Regions from separate parts of the Anaerobacillus sp. 63XJN7_4_ISO-PGPR-S23-413 genome, predicted to be linked through region 2. Evidence: riboswitches for the same ligand, from Rfam matches in the RefSeq annotation. Region 2 holds a riboswitch; the other holds the start of a gene.
What was found. A riboswitch is a leader RNA that binds a small molecule or an ion and turns the genes downstream of it on or off. The one in region 2 is predicted to bind cyclic di-GMP.
Positions count from the first base shown of each region.

Region 1: another riboswitch for cyclic di-GMP. It lies ahead of AC0VYO_RS11065 (anti-repressor SinI family protein); the one in region 2 lies ahead of AC0VYO_RS20460 (anti-repressor SinI family protein).

Region 1 is NZ_CM149688.1:2,044,153-2,052,327, reverse strand. It holds gene AC0VYO_RS11075 (HAD-IA family hydrolase) at 85-654, opposite strand; gene AC0VYO_RS11070 (glycine--tRNA ligase) at 780-2,162, opposite strand; gene AC0VYO_RS11065 (anti-repressor SinI family protein) at 2,544-2,681, opposite strand; cyclic di-GMP riboswitch class I at 2,707-2,795, opposite strand; gene AC0VYO_RS11060 (hypothetical protein) at 3,021-3,251, shown strand; gene AC0VYO_RS11055 (thioredoxin family protein) at 3,284-3,598, opposite strand; gene egtD (L-histidine N(alpha)-methyltransferase) at 3,676-4,647, opposite strand; gene egtB (ergothioneine biosynthesis protein EgtB) at 4,644-5,930, opposite strand; gene AC0VYO_RS11040 (glutaredoxin family protein) at 6,199-6,414, opposite strand; gene AC0VYO_RS11035 (Crp/Fnr family transcriptional regulator) at 6,531-7,205, shown strand; gene AC0VYO_RS11030 (hypothetical protein) at 7,281-7,487, opposite strand; gene AC0VYO_RS11025 (aminopeptidase) at 7,598-8,175, opposite strand, start outside.
Region 2 is NZ_CM149688.1:3,969,093-3,977,267, reverse strand. It holds gene AC0VYO_RS20490 (hypothetical protein) at 157-312, shown strand; gene AC0VYO_RS20485 (helix-turn-helix domain-containing protein) at 384-716, opposite strand; gene AC0VYO_RS20480 (anti-repressor SinI family protein) at 1,029-1,151, shown strand; gene AC0VYO_RS20475 (hypothetical protein) at 1,164-1,427, shown strand; gene AC0VYO_RS20470 (DUF5658 family protein) at 1,456-1,593, shown strand; gene AC0VYO_RS20465 (helix-turn-helix domain-containing protein) at 1,784-2,119, opposite strand; gene AC0VYO_RS20460 (anti-repressor SinI family protein) at 2,233-2,352, opposite strand; cyclic di-GMP riboswitch class I at 2,375-2,475, opposite strand; gene AC0VYO_RS20455 (hypothetical protein) at 2,689-2,982, shown strand; gene AC0VYO_RS20450 (SDR family oxidoreductase) at 3,068-3,835, shown strand; gene gloA2 (SMU1112c/YaeR family gloxylase I-like metalloprotein) at 3,907-4,293, shown strand; gene AC0VYO_RS20440 (alpha amylase N-terminal ig-like domain-containing protein) at 4,472-8,175, shown strand, end outside.

The sequences.
Region 1 (8,175 bases), 1.9 Mb from region 2:
AAAACCATCCCCTTCATATTCATATGTGTATTATCACATATGAATATGAAGGACTTCAACTTTTAAATGGCCATAAAAAGCTTTTTACGAAGATGGCCATAACAGGTTTTTCAAGTCCTCATAATTAGTAACATATAGATCAGCGCCTGAAGAATCATTCTGAAATAAACACGTTTTCATTCCCACTTCTTTAGCAGGAAGAATATCGAGTACTCTGTCACCAACGGCAAGATCAAGCTGATGCTTGTTATTCAAATGGTGATAGGAAGCAGGATCAGGCTTACGTGGAAATCCATCATCTCCGGCAACAAGATCAGCGAAATAATGCTCCATATTAAAATACTTTAAAATCGTGATCACCTCTTCACGCGGTTTATGAGTCATAATGACATTTAATTCAGCTTTTTGAAGAATTGTTTTCAAACCTGGAAATGGTGGTTTATCTTCTGGTGACAAAGCATTATCCATTTCACGAAACGTTTTAATTTGTTCTTCAGTTAAATGAAACACTTCCGTTGCATGACGAAAAGACACTTTTAGCTCTTTTAAAATATCTTCTTCCTTTACATCTTTAGAAACTAATTCTTTCATTACTTTTGTAAAAGCAGGGTATGTATCAAATAATGTGCCATCAAAATCCCATAGAATCTTCACTTACTATTCACTCCTTATTAGTTATACAACAAGTTAGCTTAATCTCGTGGGTAAACGATCAATAAGAATCATTGTTATTCTTCAATATAAAGAAAAGCCGCTCGTATTTTGAGCGGCTTCCTACATTAAAATTGTGTTTTTTCTTCAAGAAAGCTTTTCAGTTCAGAAATCGGCATTCTCTTTTGTTCCATTGTGTCACGGTCACGAATCGTCACTTGTTGGTCTTCAACAGAATCAAAATCAAATGTAATAGCGTACGGTGTACCAACTTCATCATGACGACGGTAACGTTTACCAATTGAGCCAGCCTCATCATAATCAACCATAAAGTATTTCGAAAGTTCCGCATGAACAGCACGCGCTTCTTCAGAAAGCTTCTTAGATAGAGGGAATACAGCAGCTTTAAACGGAGCGATCGCTGGATGGAAGTGCATCACACTTCTAGTTGTGCCATCTTCAAGCTCCTGTTCCTCATATGCTTCAATCAAGAAAGCAAGAGTGACGCGGTCAGCACCAAGTGAAGGCTCAATGCAATAAGGCACATACTTCTCCCCTGTTTGTTGATCGTGATAAGTGAAATCTTCATTGGAATGTTCCATATGCTGCTTTAAGTCGTAATCTGTTCGTGAAGCAACACCCCAAAGTTCGCCCCAGCCAAATGGGAACTTGTACTCGATATCAGTTGTTGCATTACTATAATGCGACAGCTCATCTTCTGCATGCTCACGCAGTCGGATGCTATCTTCTTTTACACCAAGATTTAGAAGCCAGTTTTTGCAGTACTCTTTCCAATACTCATGCCACTCTAATTCGTTACCTGGCTTACAGAAGAATTCAAGCTCCATTTGTTCAAATTCACGAGTACGGAATGTAAAGTTACCTGGTGTAATTTCATTTCGGAAGCTTTTTCCAACTTGCGCAATACCAAAAGGCACTTTCTTACGCATAGAGCGTTGAACATTTTTAAAGTTTACGAAGATTCCCTGCGCCGTTTCTGGGCGAAGGTAAATTTCACTCGTGCTCGATTTAGTTACACCTTGATGGGTTTTAAACATAAGATCAAATTGACGAATTTCTGTGAAATCTTCACTGCCACACTCAGGGCAAGTAATATGATTTTCTTTCATCAAACGCTCCATTTCTTCAAATGAAAGGCCGTCTGCAATCATGTCCTCTTCATCAGTAGAAAGAGCGTCCTCAATTAATTTATCTGCACGATGACGTGTTTTACAGCTTTTGCAATCAATTAAAGGATCATTGAAATTACCTAAATGACCTGAAGCTTCCCACGTTTTTGGATTCATTAGAATGGCGGCATCTAGACCACTGTTATAAGGTGATTCTTGAACAAACTTCTTCCACCATGCATCTTTAATATTTTTCTTAAGTTCTACACCAAGTGGTCCATAATCCCACGTATTTGCTAGTCCACCGTAAATATCAGAACCAGGGAAAATAAATCCTCTGTGCTTTGATACTGAAACGATCTGATCCATTGAAATTGTCATGTCATTCTCTCCTTTTTTCTCAATCAATATAAAAAGCTCCCAATCCATGGACAAAAAATGTCCAGGGACGAGAGCTTATGCACCCGCGGTTCCACCCTAGTTGATGCAAATAAGGCATCCACTTTGAGAAACGTAACTCCAGACTGCCGTTTCATCAGACCTCGTTCGGGCTTCCACCGTCCCCGAATCGCTAAAGTCAAGGTTATTCTGACTACTATTTATCCTTCATAGTTAGTATGGTTTATGTATGCAATTGATATGACATATGATACAAAAAATATTGCCCTAAAGTCAAGGATTATTCATTTCACACCGTATTTGCTTTCATCAAAGCTTATCACAAAAAAACGACCTTAAAGGTCGTCATTCATTTATGTATATTCATAGATGTCGGTTTTTGTCTTGTCTTAAGAATGCCTGTACCTCTTCTTTCTTCAATCCAAGTTCCCTGGCAGCCCTCATGAGAATAACCCATTCTTGATCAAGTACCTTCTTAGGCTTAGGTTTCGCCATGGTCATTCTTTTCTCCTCCTTCTTGGGTTTTCCAGGAGGACCAGCCGTCATCGTTGGAGAACCAACATTAGACCTGTGTCTTTGCGTCCCACCCTTTAGGATGGTTTGCCCTTGTCTGGAGAATTCAGAAATGACACATTCCGACCTTAAACTTACAAAACACACAACTTTTTAGTGAATAAATGCGATTATCGAGAAGTTTGACGTTATATGCTACTAATATACCAGTTATCTGATGAAAATTCAAAATATTTTTAAATTTTCATTTCTACTTCTAACATCCTAGGATTTCACTCATATCCTAACTGTATTCCCTGAATATATTTTTCACAAAGGAAGAGTGATATGCAGAGAAATCATATTAGTACCGCCTGGAGCGGCAAACATGTTGTACTACTTCGTTGTGAACCCACCTCTAGTACCGTAAAAACCATGTATAAAAGTCTTCATGCCCCAACAGAACCATTACATCCCCATTGTAGTGAGACACTTTCTACTTACCTTAGCATTGGATATACAGTTGCATTTGTTCATTCATTAATCGACGGCTCCATTGAATATGTTCTAACAAAATAAAAGAAGGTTGCCTTCGCAACCTTCTCTTTTGTTTAGAATTGACTTAAATATTCTTTCACCTGATCTGGATTTTTGGTATTCGCACTATGCAAGTGACCAATCTTTTTGCCGTCTTTATAGACAAGAAGGCTCGGAATACCCATAACATCATTTTCCTCTGTAATTTCAGGGAATTGTTCAATATCGATTTGAGCCCATTGTTTTTCATGATGAGCATTCATTATATCATCAATAAAAAAGTCAAGGCGCTTGCAATCCGGGCACCAGTTAGCTTCATATTTTAGAATGGATACGTCATTATTGTTAATGAATGACTGATAAGAATCAGCTGTTTCAATCTTCTTCATGATTATCTCTCCTTCACCTATATCTTCATTAACAATTATATCGAAATAATCATTGAATGTCTGTAAGAAAGCTTACGTTATTTCACACTAAGATAGTGCAAACTGAAAAGCTGTTCTTGATCAGTCCATGTTTTCATTGATGTGAAACCTGAATTCTCTGCTAACAGTTTAAATTCCTCTAGACTATATTTATAGGAATTCTCCGTATGAATCGTTTCATGGTTCTCAAAATGTATATGTTGATCACCAACGGTCACCATTTGCTCTAGCATACTGACAAGATGCATCTCAACCCTTCCCAGATTAGCATTATAATAGGCGTAATGCTCAAACTGATCTAGGGAGAAATTCGCCCCTAACGAAAGATTCAAATGACGAAGCATGTTTAAATTAAACTTTGCAGTTACTCCCTTGCTATCATTATAAGCACGATGCAGAAGAGATGGTGATTTCTTTAGATCAACTCCAATTAATAATCCATCATTACTTGATAGTGTACTCGAAATTCTTGATAAAAACCTTTCTGCTTCTTGCTTCTCAAAATTACCGATTGTAGAACCGGGAAAAAAGACCGTATTTTTTTTAGAAGGATCAAGCAGATGTTCCGGCAGATGAAAGGCATTTGTATAATCCGCAACAATACCAGTAATTTTAATGTTAGGATAATCAAATGCCAATTGTGCTGCAGACTCTTTCAAAAATGTTTTCGATATATCAATAGGACTATATTCTTGAATCAATCCAGATTCAAGAAGAAGTCTGATTTTGCGACTTGCCCCACTTCCAAATTCAATAACCCTAGATTCTTCGCCAATGTAAGCAAGAATATCATCAAGAGACTCTTCCATTATTCCAAGTTCCGTTCGAGTCGGATAATATTCTTCTAGCTGTGTGATTTCTTCAAATAGCTCAGATCCATATTGATCATAAAGAAATTTAGGCTCAAGCTTCTTATTAGGAGCTGTCAATCCCTTTAAAACTTCTTGAAGTCGATCAGATTGTTCTGGCAAAAGATCAACTAGCTGAATACTTGGCGAAGTTTTTATCATAGCTCATCATCTGCAAGACGAATGCCGGTAAATTGCCAGCGTTTATCTGGACCAAAGAAATTTCGATAGGTCGGGCGAATATGAGTTACGGAGGTAACACATGATCCGCCTCTTAGAATCATCTGACTGCTCATGAATTTTGCATTATACTCGCCCAACGCCCCGTCAAGCGGTTTATTACCTGGGTAAGGCATATAAGGACTTTTCGTCCATTCCCACACATCTCCATAGGCTTTTTTAATTATACCTTCATTTTTCTTGACCGATGCGACGGGATGATAGATGCCATCTTCAACAAAATTACCCGCAATCGGCTGATCGCGAACTGCAAGTTCCCATTCGGACTCAGAAGGAAGTCTTTTACCTACAAAGCTTGCATATGCTTCAGCTTCGTAGTAGCTAATATGTGTAACAGGTTCTTCTAAATTTAGTGGAACTAACCCATGAAGCGTAAAGGTATACCACTCCCCATCCTTTTCAACCCAATGCAACGGTGCTTGCCAATTTTCTTTCTTTACTGTTGCCCAACCATCTGATAACCAGTAGGTCGCTTCTTTATAACCACTAGCTTTAATAAACGCAAGATATTCCCCGTTCGTTACTGTTCTAGTCGCTAACTTAAATGGCTCAAGCCAAGATTTATGTATTGGACGTTCATTATCAAAAGAAAAACCATCATCTTCATTTATACCCGTTTCAATCAGCCCTCCCTTAAATGAGATCCACTCTAATGGTGTAGCTTTTTCTTTAGAATTAACCTCAAGTGAACGGTAGACGGGTTTCAATGGATTAATGGAAAAATTATATTTAATGTCTGTCATTAAAAGCTCTTGATGCTGTTGCTCGTGATTCAATCCGATTTCTACTAAATCAGCAACTTGGTGAAGTTTACTATCGTCAATTTCTTGAATAAGAGTAACCATTTCTTCATCAATATCAGATCGATAGCTTCTAACTTTATCTATACTTGGCCTGCTCAGCAAGCCTCTTGCATGGCGAGGGAAATAACTTCCTACACTTTCATAGTAAGAGTTAAATAAGTATTCGAATTCTTCGTGAAACGACTTGTAATTTTCACAGTATTCTTTCAGAATAAACGTTTCAAAAAACCACGTTGTGTGGGCCATGTGCCATTTGGGAGGACTTACATCTGGAATCGATTGAATAGTGAAATCCTCCGTTTCAAGTGGTTCCACTAAGGTGTTCGTCATTGTGCGTGTTACTTCATAAGCATGAAGCAATTGTTTTCGTAATTCGTTTAATTGAATGGATTGTTGTACCATAAGTTCCTCCCCAAAATCTTTATAATTTATGAACATAAAGTTTTACCCTAGTTTTAACTAAATTAAACATTTAAAGACATATTCCTGTTTCGAAGAGAACATTTAATATATCTTTAAAGTCCTGTGTCGTTAGGAGAATGTCCTCTGTATCCAACAATTGTTTTCTCTTCCTCTAATAACAGGAAAAGTATTGGAGATGTGAATCTAGCATTCGTAACACCTTATTTAATGCGTGCTCTATATTATTCCTCTCATTATTGCTTGGCTATTAAAGGTCTTCCAAAGAAAGAGCTTCCTTTCCTCCTACAAGAAAAGGTACAACAAATTCCCCAGCAACTTTAATGAGTTCATCCTGTCGATCCGGCTGTTCCATTAAATTGACTTCTTCAAACGGGATGCTTTTTACCTTTAGATGCTGTTTCATTTTATAACAATCGATACAACTTGTAATCGTAAATAATGTAATCTGTTCCATGTTAGACATCTAACCTCCTAACATAGTCTAGTATAAGTGATAAAATAGATAAAATGATGTAAGCTAACTTACGGAGTACAACTACTTTGACATGAATGAAGGTGATGAAAATAGATAAATTAACAATGTTATCTCAGATCAACTTATTTGAAGAACTCGAAATGAATGACTTAATACAAATTGATCGTGTAAGTGACATGCAACCTTTAAAAAAAGGAACGGTCATACTGGGGCCCGAAAAACCGATGAAAGCCCTCTTCCTTTTAAAAAAAGGAACAGTACGTCTCTTTCGCTCTAACGCTGCAGGTAAACAATTAACTGTTGACCTTCTAGGAGACGGCAACATATTCGGTGAAACATCTAGTTTCTCTCTCAATGATGATTCCGTATATGCGGAAGCCATGTCTGACGTATATGTCTGCGTCATCGGTAAAGATCAATTTGAAGAACTTATTTCCGAAAACCCCAAGCTCGCCATAAAATTCATTGAAATTCTTTCATCTCGTTTAAAAGAAATCTATGAAATGAGTGAAAACCTGGCGCTTAGAAGTGTAAAATATCGAATCCTATCGCTTTTAATGAAACTCAGCGAAAAATTTGGTAAAAGAAAAAATGAATGGCAAACCATTGATATTAAGTTAACGCATTATGATATCGCTACGATGATCGGTTCCACAAGAGAAACAGTGAGCGCCACGATTAGCGAACTTAAAAAAGCTGGCTACATAAAAAAAACGCCGCTAACATTTGCGATCCATGCAGAACAGGCAATATCCTACATGGAAGAAAACGGAGAATAAGAAGCAGAGACATCAGATATCCTCTTCACAAGAAAAGACGCTAAGTTTCATTAGCGTCTTTTCTTGCCCCTCGATCTAATTTGCAGTTTTTCCATCTGAGTCTTTCTGGTTATCCTTTTTTCCTTCTAGTTTATCCCACTTAATCGGTCTATTGAGATTTAATTTTTTTTTCAAGTTCAATAAACAGTTGAAATGACCAACATACCATTTATCGAACTTCACCATATGAATGGTTTCCCAGTCTCTCATCTCCTTCGTACATCCATCACAATGTATTTCCATTGGAAGGCACTTCCTGTCTTAAGTAGTTTTCTTTATTTATATTCAAAGAACTGAAAATGTGATTGGTCATCTGTACGAAAAAACGCATCCAATGGATGCGTTTCTCTTCTTTATTTTAGATTCTCTGGATTTAACACTTGAAGTGCTTCAGGGACAAACTTGCCATCTTTGCGAATTAACTCATCATCAAACCAGATTTGCCCGCCACCATATTCCGGACGTTGGATTAAAACAAGATCCCAATGAACGGAAGAATCGTTGCCGTTTGGTGCCTCATCATAGGCTTGTCCTGGGGTGAAATGGAAAGATCCATCGATTTTCTCATCAAAGAGAATATCTTTCATTGGCTCACGAATGAAAGGATTGACGCCGATAGCGAATTCTCCGATATATCGTGCACCTTCGTCCGTGTCGAGAATTTGATTAAGTCTTTCTGTATCGTTTGCAACTGCATCAATCACTTTTCCGTTTTCAAAAGTAAGCTGGAGGTTTTCAAACACAAAACCGTTATAAGGAGAAGGTGTATTATACGTAATGACGCCATTGACGCTATCTTTTACAGGTGCCGTAAATACTTCTCCATCAGGTATGTTAAGTTCACCCGCACATTTTACAGCTGGAATATCTTTAATAGAAAAACTTAAATTTGTATCCGGGGAGACGATTCGGACTTCGTCAGCTTTGTTCA
Region 2 (8,175 bases):
ATGACTCAAATGTTGATGTAATGTTAAACGATCATAGAGACTATGTAAATTCTAACAAATACCCTTTTTTACCTGCTATGATTTACTCAACCGCTACATAGCGGTAAAACTTATCGAGTTCAGGGAGGAATTTTGGAAATGAATAACAAGAAATTCATGCTCAAAATTGCAACTTCGTTAGTAGCTGTAATGTTAATCACAGCGTGTAACAGCGGTGAAAATGATTCTGAGAACGGCAATAACTCTATGAACAATGGAACCAACACCGAAGAGCCAGCGGCTAACGAAAACTCTGAGAACTCTGCTGAATAAGAACTTTCTCTCCTGTCCTTCGTGGACAGGAGTTTCATATTTCAATAGAAATTCGATTTTAAGTAGTTGTTTTATTCATCATTGCCATGATGGAGTTGCCACTTTTTAAACTCTAAATAGTCTGCGAAATCTTTTTTTGTAATACCTGAGCGCATCGCTTCTTCGATTAATTCTTTCCACTCCGTGTCGAGTGCCGGCTCCTCGTGATCTTCTTCTAATATGAACACTTCCATAGGAACCTTTAATTCTGCCGCTATTTTTTCAAGAAATTGAATAGAAGGATTAGCCTGTTGATTTCGTTCAATCGAACTTAAATAAGACTTGGCAACCCCTGCCCGTTTAGCGAGTTCAGTTAAAGACAGTCCCATACGATTCCGATAAAGTTTAATTTTTTCCCCTATCATCCCTTTACCTCGACTTTATCATTATTTATTGTGTTAATTTTATCAAGAACAATTTGTTCTGTAAACAGAACAAATGTCGTGTTTTTATATTAATTTTCTAAAAGTCTCTTTGAACAAAATAATTAAAATTTAAGAACGAGAGAGTATTTGGTAGGATATAGAAGATTATAAGCTGGTAACAGCCTTATATAAAGAATTTTCAGTCTTTTTAATCTTCCAAAATAAGACTATATTAGATGTACATTCTAAATAAAGAACAAAACGTTCTTTATTAATGTCGTTTATTGCTGAATTATATAAGGGGGATGGGGAATGAAAACGTATACTGACGAAAAATTGGATCAGGAATGGGTGACCCTTATTTCAATTGCAAGAAGAATGGGATTATCTAAGGAGGAAGTGAAGGATTTTCTAATCAATTCCTCAAAAAAATAAGGAGGAATGATGGTGATCAAATTAGGGGAAGGGACTTTTGTCTCTTATATTTTAGGGAAGAGGATTAAAATCATTGCGGTTGATAAACAGATCGCCAAACTCTACATCAATGACGAATATAAAGGGAAGTGCGATTTATCTTTTATTCTAGAGAAAATCCACGGACTTGAAAATAAAGAACAAGACATCAAAGGAATAATCCGAGATGAACAGAAAATGTACGATGAACTTAGGGAGATTATACAAAACCAAAATATATCGTCTCATTATGAATAAAGGGAAAACGTAGGAGCAGTTTTTTGTTATTTATTTAGCATGGATTAACGCTCTTGATGGATTTATCACATATTGTGGAGTTCAAAATGGATGGATCGGAGAAGTGAATCCATTAATGCGAATGCTATTTCAAATGGATCCACTTGTTATCCTAATGTATAAATAGGTTTGTCTCTTTTTTTGATCGCCTTACTTTTAAAATTTCATCACTTTAAATCCGGTTTAATACGGATTTTATTAATCGTGGCTTCAACATTATATTCTTTCATATTGTGTATCCACGGCTATTAGGTATATATCCTGTTAACTAAATAGATAAGAGCCTACTGGAAGATGTCGGCTCTTAAAAAAACAATTTATTGATCAGATCCCTGTTTGGCACGCCACTTATTAAACTCCAGAAACTCCCTGAACTGGTCCTTACTTATACCAGACTCCATTGCTTCTTTAACGATCTTTTTCCATTCCGAGTCTAACTCACTCTGATGAATAGGATCATCTCCCTGAAGTAGTACCTCTACCGAAACATCAAGAACATTAGATATTTTATCTAGGAATTGGATAGAGGGATTTGATTGTATATTTCGTTCAATTGAACTCAGATATGACTTGGCCACATTCGCACGTTCCGCTAATTCTGAAAGAGATAACCCTTTGCGTAAACGATACTTCTTTACTTCTTCACCTATCACGTGTATCCCTCCGATGCTTCGACAAAATTCTTTGATTGTATGTAATTATACCAGTATGTTATTGTTCCGTAAATAGAACGAAAGCGGCGTCCGTTCCGCCGCTTTCGTTCAGGTTACATTCCCTCATTTTTGAGAAACGCTTTGATTTCAGAAATTTTGATGCCCAATTCCTTCGCTTCTTTCATTAATTTAATCCATTCCTCGTCCAGATTTTCTTCCGTATGTACGCCCATGTAACTCCTCCTTAAACTCTTTCCAGGTAGTTCAGCCATCATAGAAGCCTTCTATCAACAAGCTTCCTTAGATCTGTTTACTTTGCGCCCACTTTTTTTCAAAAATGGTTGCCCTTTTCTGGAGGATACTTTGTACGATCCATCATATATTTATGAAAATCCTACTATTATAATAGGCCATTAAACCTACGAAATGTGTTGTAATTTGTAAAAAATATCAAAAATATATGACTTTTTTTGTAAATAAATAGCTTTTTTTAAATTTGGTGTTAGGAAAATACATACATCCACTTGAGATGGTCAAAATAGGACTATTACAACGATGGAGGTTTTTCTATGAAAAAGTGGATGTTGTTACTGATGACGATGTTTCTTTCCCTGAGTATTGCGGCTTGTTCGAATGCAAATGAAGAAGAAGGACCGGTAGAAGATCCCGAAATGCAAGAAGATACACCAGAAGATGAAGAGAATGTTAACGAAGACGATGGAACGATTGATCAGGAAGACGATGATACAATGAATAAGGATGGTTCAGAAGAAGGCGATAAAGATGAAGATGGTAACATGGATGAAGGGGACATGGACGACACTGAAAAGCAACCGAATGATGAAACTGAAAACCAGCAATAGGGACCTTAACGGGTCTCTTTTTTTATATAAAATTGTCTAAAAAGTAGGTGGACGGGAATAGTCAGAAAAAAGGAGAGTGCTAAATATGAAGAAGGTAGCCGTTATAACAGGTGGTGGATCTGGAATTGGAGAAGCCGCAGCTAAACGCTTTGCAAAAGAAGGCGTTCGAGTTTGCTTATTTGATTTGAAGGAAAGTCGAGCAGAACAAGTGAAGGAGTCGATCGTAAAAAACGGGGGAGAGGCGTTTGTCCTTGATGTGGATGTGGCCGATGAAGAACGAGTTACATATGGTTTGAAGCAAGTTGTTAACAAATGGGGACGCATTGATATTCTGTTTAACAATGCAGGAATTAATGGCACACTGAATCCGATTGAAGAAATGAAGGTTGATGAGTGGGATCAGACGATTGAAACAAATTTAAGAAGTACTTTTCTAATGGTGAAACATACAATCCCTTATATGAAAGAAGATGGAGGGAGTATCATTATTACTAGTTCCATAAATGGCAATCGGACTTTTTCGAACTTTGGCATGTCTGCTTATAGTACTTCAAAAGCAGGACAGGTAGCCTTTATGAAAATGGCTGCTCTTGAACTAGCACAGTATCACATCCGCGTAAACGCCATTTGCCCTGGGGCAATCGAGACGAACATTGATCAAAACACAGACAAAAAAGATAGTGTAGAAGAAATTGAAATTCCAGTAGAATATCCTGAAGGAAGTCATCCGCTTGAGCAAAAACCAGGTTCGCCACAACAGGTGGCAGACGTCGTTTACTTTCTAGCTTCTGATGCATCCAGTCATGTAACAGGGACAGATATGTATGTAGATGGGGCGGAATCGCTGCTATAATGACTAGCTGCTCGGGTTTCTTATTGACGACGCTCATTTGTCAGCTTATCGTTTAAAGTGAGGTGAAGCAGATGTTTACTAAAGTGCACCATGTTGCAATTATTTGCGGAGATTACGAAAAATCAAAGAAGTTCTATGTAGATACACTCGGTCTTAAGGTTATCGAGGAAACTTACAGAGAAGAACGAAATTCATACAAACTTGATCTTGCCGTCGGAGATCATACAAGAATTGAATTATTTTCATTCCCGAATGCGCCAGAAAGACCAAGCTATCCTGAAGCAAAGGGACTAAGACATATCGCTTTTGAAGTATTAGACCTTGATAAGGCCGTTAATCATCTAACAGAAAGAGGAGTATCTTCTATTGAAGATGTAAGAGTGGATGAGCTCACAATGAAGCGGTTCACTTTTTTCAATGATCCGGATGGTCTACCGATCGAGCTGTACGAAAAATAATGAAATTTTCTAAAAATAAGTTGATTACTTCCAAATCCTGTGGCAAAATAGATCGCGAAAGCGTTTGCTTGGATTTGGAACAGTTAGCTTATTTTTTATTTATAACTGCAAACGGTTTCCTGAAATTTACGGTTTTGTGCAAACGGTTTCGCTAATCGTATTTTCAAGGGGGAAAAGGATGAAAAGGGGTAATCGAAGGAGATTTTCACTGTCACTCGTCGTCGTTCTGTTGATTCAATTGCTTGCTGGAGCTATTCCTGGAGCAGTGAAAGCGGCAGCAGTTAGTCCTGTCATAGACGGATCATCAGCTACGTTTATTTATGAAGGAGATGGGAGCGAAGAATCGATTCTTGTTGCAGGTGATTTTACAAATTGGCAGGAAGGGGCACTTCCACTCGAGAAAGTAGATGACGTCTGGGAGTTAACGATAGATGATCTATCCGATGGACTTCATCAGTACAAATTTATCGTGGGAGATGAATGGATGAAAGATCCTTTAAATCCAAATGGTAGCGATAATAGTACCTTTACGATTGGCGAGGTGAAAGACGAACGAATTGTCACCCTTGTTGGCGATTTGCAGGACGAGCTCGGTGCTTCAAAGGAATGGGATCCAACAGCTGAGGAAACAAAGATGGAAGCCATGGGAGGAGGGTTTTATGAATTCTCTGGTGAACTTCCAGCAGGGAGTTATGAATATAAAATAGCGATCAATCAATCTTGGGGAGAGAGCTATGGTGATGGTGGAAACAATCTTAAATTAACACTGGATGAGAAAACAAAAGTAACGTTTTATTATCATGATGGAACACATGCGATTGCAGATTCAACTACTTACACACCGCTAAAAGAAAAATCACCTAGACTTGTTGGCTCGATCCAGCCTGCCATTGATGCAGGGGCAGAGTGGAGCCCTGATCAGTCAACAGCGCTTCTGACTGATGATCAATTTGATAATGTCTATTCCTTTACGACAAGCGTACCAAAAGGGAATTATGAGTATAAAGTGGTGCTTGGCGATAAATGGGGAGACGATTATCCAGCAGAGAATGCAAAGTTGAACGTCATTGAAAAGGCAGACGTCACGTTCTTTTTCAATGCCGATTCAAAAGAAGTAAGCACAGATTATAGTGCTGAAGGGTCAGATGGTGCAGTAAATAAGGCAAGTCTTCTACATAACTCATGGGAAGAAGCTTATCGTGCTCCGTTTGGTGCTGTGAAAGAAGGAAAGACGGTGACGCTACGTCTAGCAGCAAAGAAAGATGATGTAGCGAAAGCCGACCTCTACATCAAGAATCAAAATACGGGTACAAGCAAGCTGATCTCAATGGAGAAGGCAGCCACAAATGATGGGAAAGATTTTTGGGAAGCGAAAGTAACGCCTGAAGAAAAAGGACTTTACGGCTATAAATTTATCGTGCGTGATGGTTCAGCAAAAGCGGAGTATGGAGAAGATACGAAGCAAGGAGCGGCTGGAAAAGCAGTTGATACGAATGCTGAACTTTATCAATTAACGGTCTTCGATCCAGGATACGAAACGCCAGACTGGATGAAAGAAGCTGTGGTGTATCAAATTTTCCCTGATCGATTTAATAATGGAAATGAAGAAAACGATGATTCAAAGGAAACCGCACGTGGTCATGAACCAATTGAGCACCAGGAGTGGGGAGAGCTTCCCGATAATCCAAGGCTTTCGGACAGTGCAGATTATGATGGAGATAAGATATGGAGTAACGATTTCTTTGGTGGGGATATCGAAGGCATTCAAAAGAAGCTTGATTATATTCAATCCCTTGGTGTAAATACCCTTTATTTAAATCCAATTGCGAAGGCAGCATCAAATCATAAATATGATGCAGCGGATTGGAAAACGATTGATCCAATGTTTGGAACACCTGAGGAATTTAAAGCATTTACCGATGAACTTGAAAAACGTGACATGCACCTGATTATGGATGGCGTATTTAATCATGTTGGGGATGACTCCATCTACTTTGATCGCTATAGTAAGTACGATGTCGTTGGGGCTTATGAATATTGGTCTCGTATTTATGACCTAATGAATGACGAGGACATGAGTGAAAAAGATGCGAGAGTAGAAGCACGAAAACAGCTTGAAAAAGAAGGCCAAACGTTTAATGACGAATATGGCTTTCATAACTGGTTTAATATCAAAAATGAAAAAGTGAAGGATGAGAATGGGAAGGAACGCTACGACTATCAGGCGTGGTGGGGATATGATTCTCTTCCTGAAATCAAAAGCGTTGAAGGAGACGCAGTTGATTATGATAGTGAGTTAAACAATGAGAAATTTTCTGATTACATTATGTATGACAAAGATTCTGCATCGAAATCATGGTTAACAAATGGGGCTTCCGGATGGCGCCTTGATGTCGCAAATGAAGTCGATATGGAATTCTGGCGTGAGTTCCGTGATGAATTGAAATCTGAAGAAATGGCCGGTGCCGGAGCAACGCTGAAGGATGGGGAAGAGCCGCTGATTCTAGGTGAGATCTGGGATGACGCATCAAAATACTTCCTTGGGGATCAATATGATTCCGTGATGAACTATCGTTTCGAAGGTGCTATTCTTGATTTCTTGAAAAATGGGAATGCAGCAAGTACAGATGAGAAGTTGATGGCAGTACAGGAGGATTACCCTGATGAGGCGTTTCATGCGCTCATGAATTTAATGGGGTCTCATGATACGCCGCGTGCAATCTATGTACTTGGTGGCGGAACTGACACGTATGAACGAGCTGAGTTTGATCCGAATTACGATCACGAGCTTGGCGTGCAGCGCTTAAAACTAGCTGCGGTTCTGCAAATGGGTTACCCAGGTGCCCCAACGATTTATTCCGGTGATGAAGCAGGTGTAACGGGTTCTAAAGACCCTGATGATCGTCGCACGTATCCGTGGGGAGATGAAAATGCAGAGTTAGTAAAGCACTATCAAGCTGCAGGAGCTGTTCGTACTGAAAATGCAGATCTTCTTGCATACGGGAAGCTTACAACCCTGCATGCAGACGGGGATGTCTATGCATTTGCTCGTACGAATGATGACGGTGCAGCAATCATTGCAGTGAACCGCGGTACTAATTCGCAAACGATCGAGCTAAATGTGAAGGAAGTTGTGAAAAACAACATATCATTTACCGATGGACTCGCGAAAGATGACAGCGTAACGGTGAAGGGTGGCAAGGTTTCGGTAACGATTCCTGCAATGACTGGCCGCATGCTAATAGCTGACGAAGGTCAGAATTTTGAGCGACCAAAAGCGGCTAGCGATTTGAAAATTTCTGCTGGAGAAGGAAGCGCAACCCTTTCTTGGACAGGAGATGCAGCGAAATACAAAGTGTATCGCTCAACGCTACAAGGGGCGATGTATGAAGAAGTGAGTGTAACGGAAGACAAGGAACTTACCGTTGTTGGATTAACTAATGGCCAATCTTACTTTTTTGCCGTAACGGCGATCGATAAGGATGGCAATGAATCGGTAAAAGTGGAAACGAAGGAACCAACGATTCCGCACATCGAGTGGAAAGAAGGAAAGTACGAAATTTCTTCAGTTTCAGTCATTGACGATCAAGTGTTGGATCTATCAAACACTTTCGCAATCGAAGCTAGTGTGAAAATAGATGGTGCAACGGAATCAAGTCTTGCAGAAGGATTAATTGGAAAACTTCAAGTGAAGCGTGACGGTGAGTGGCAAGAGTCTAAAGCGACTTACACAGGACAGGAAGAAGAGGCTAATGGATTTAAAGCGGAATTCCGCCCAATTGAGAAAGGAACATACGCTTACCGACTAGCTTTTTCAACTGATCGTGGGGCTACGTGGAAAACAACGAATACAGAAGAAGTCACGTTCTCTCAAAATGAGGA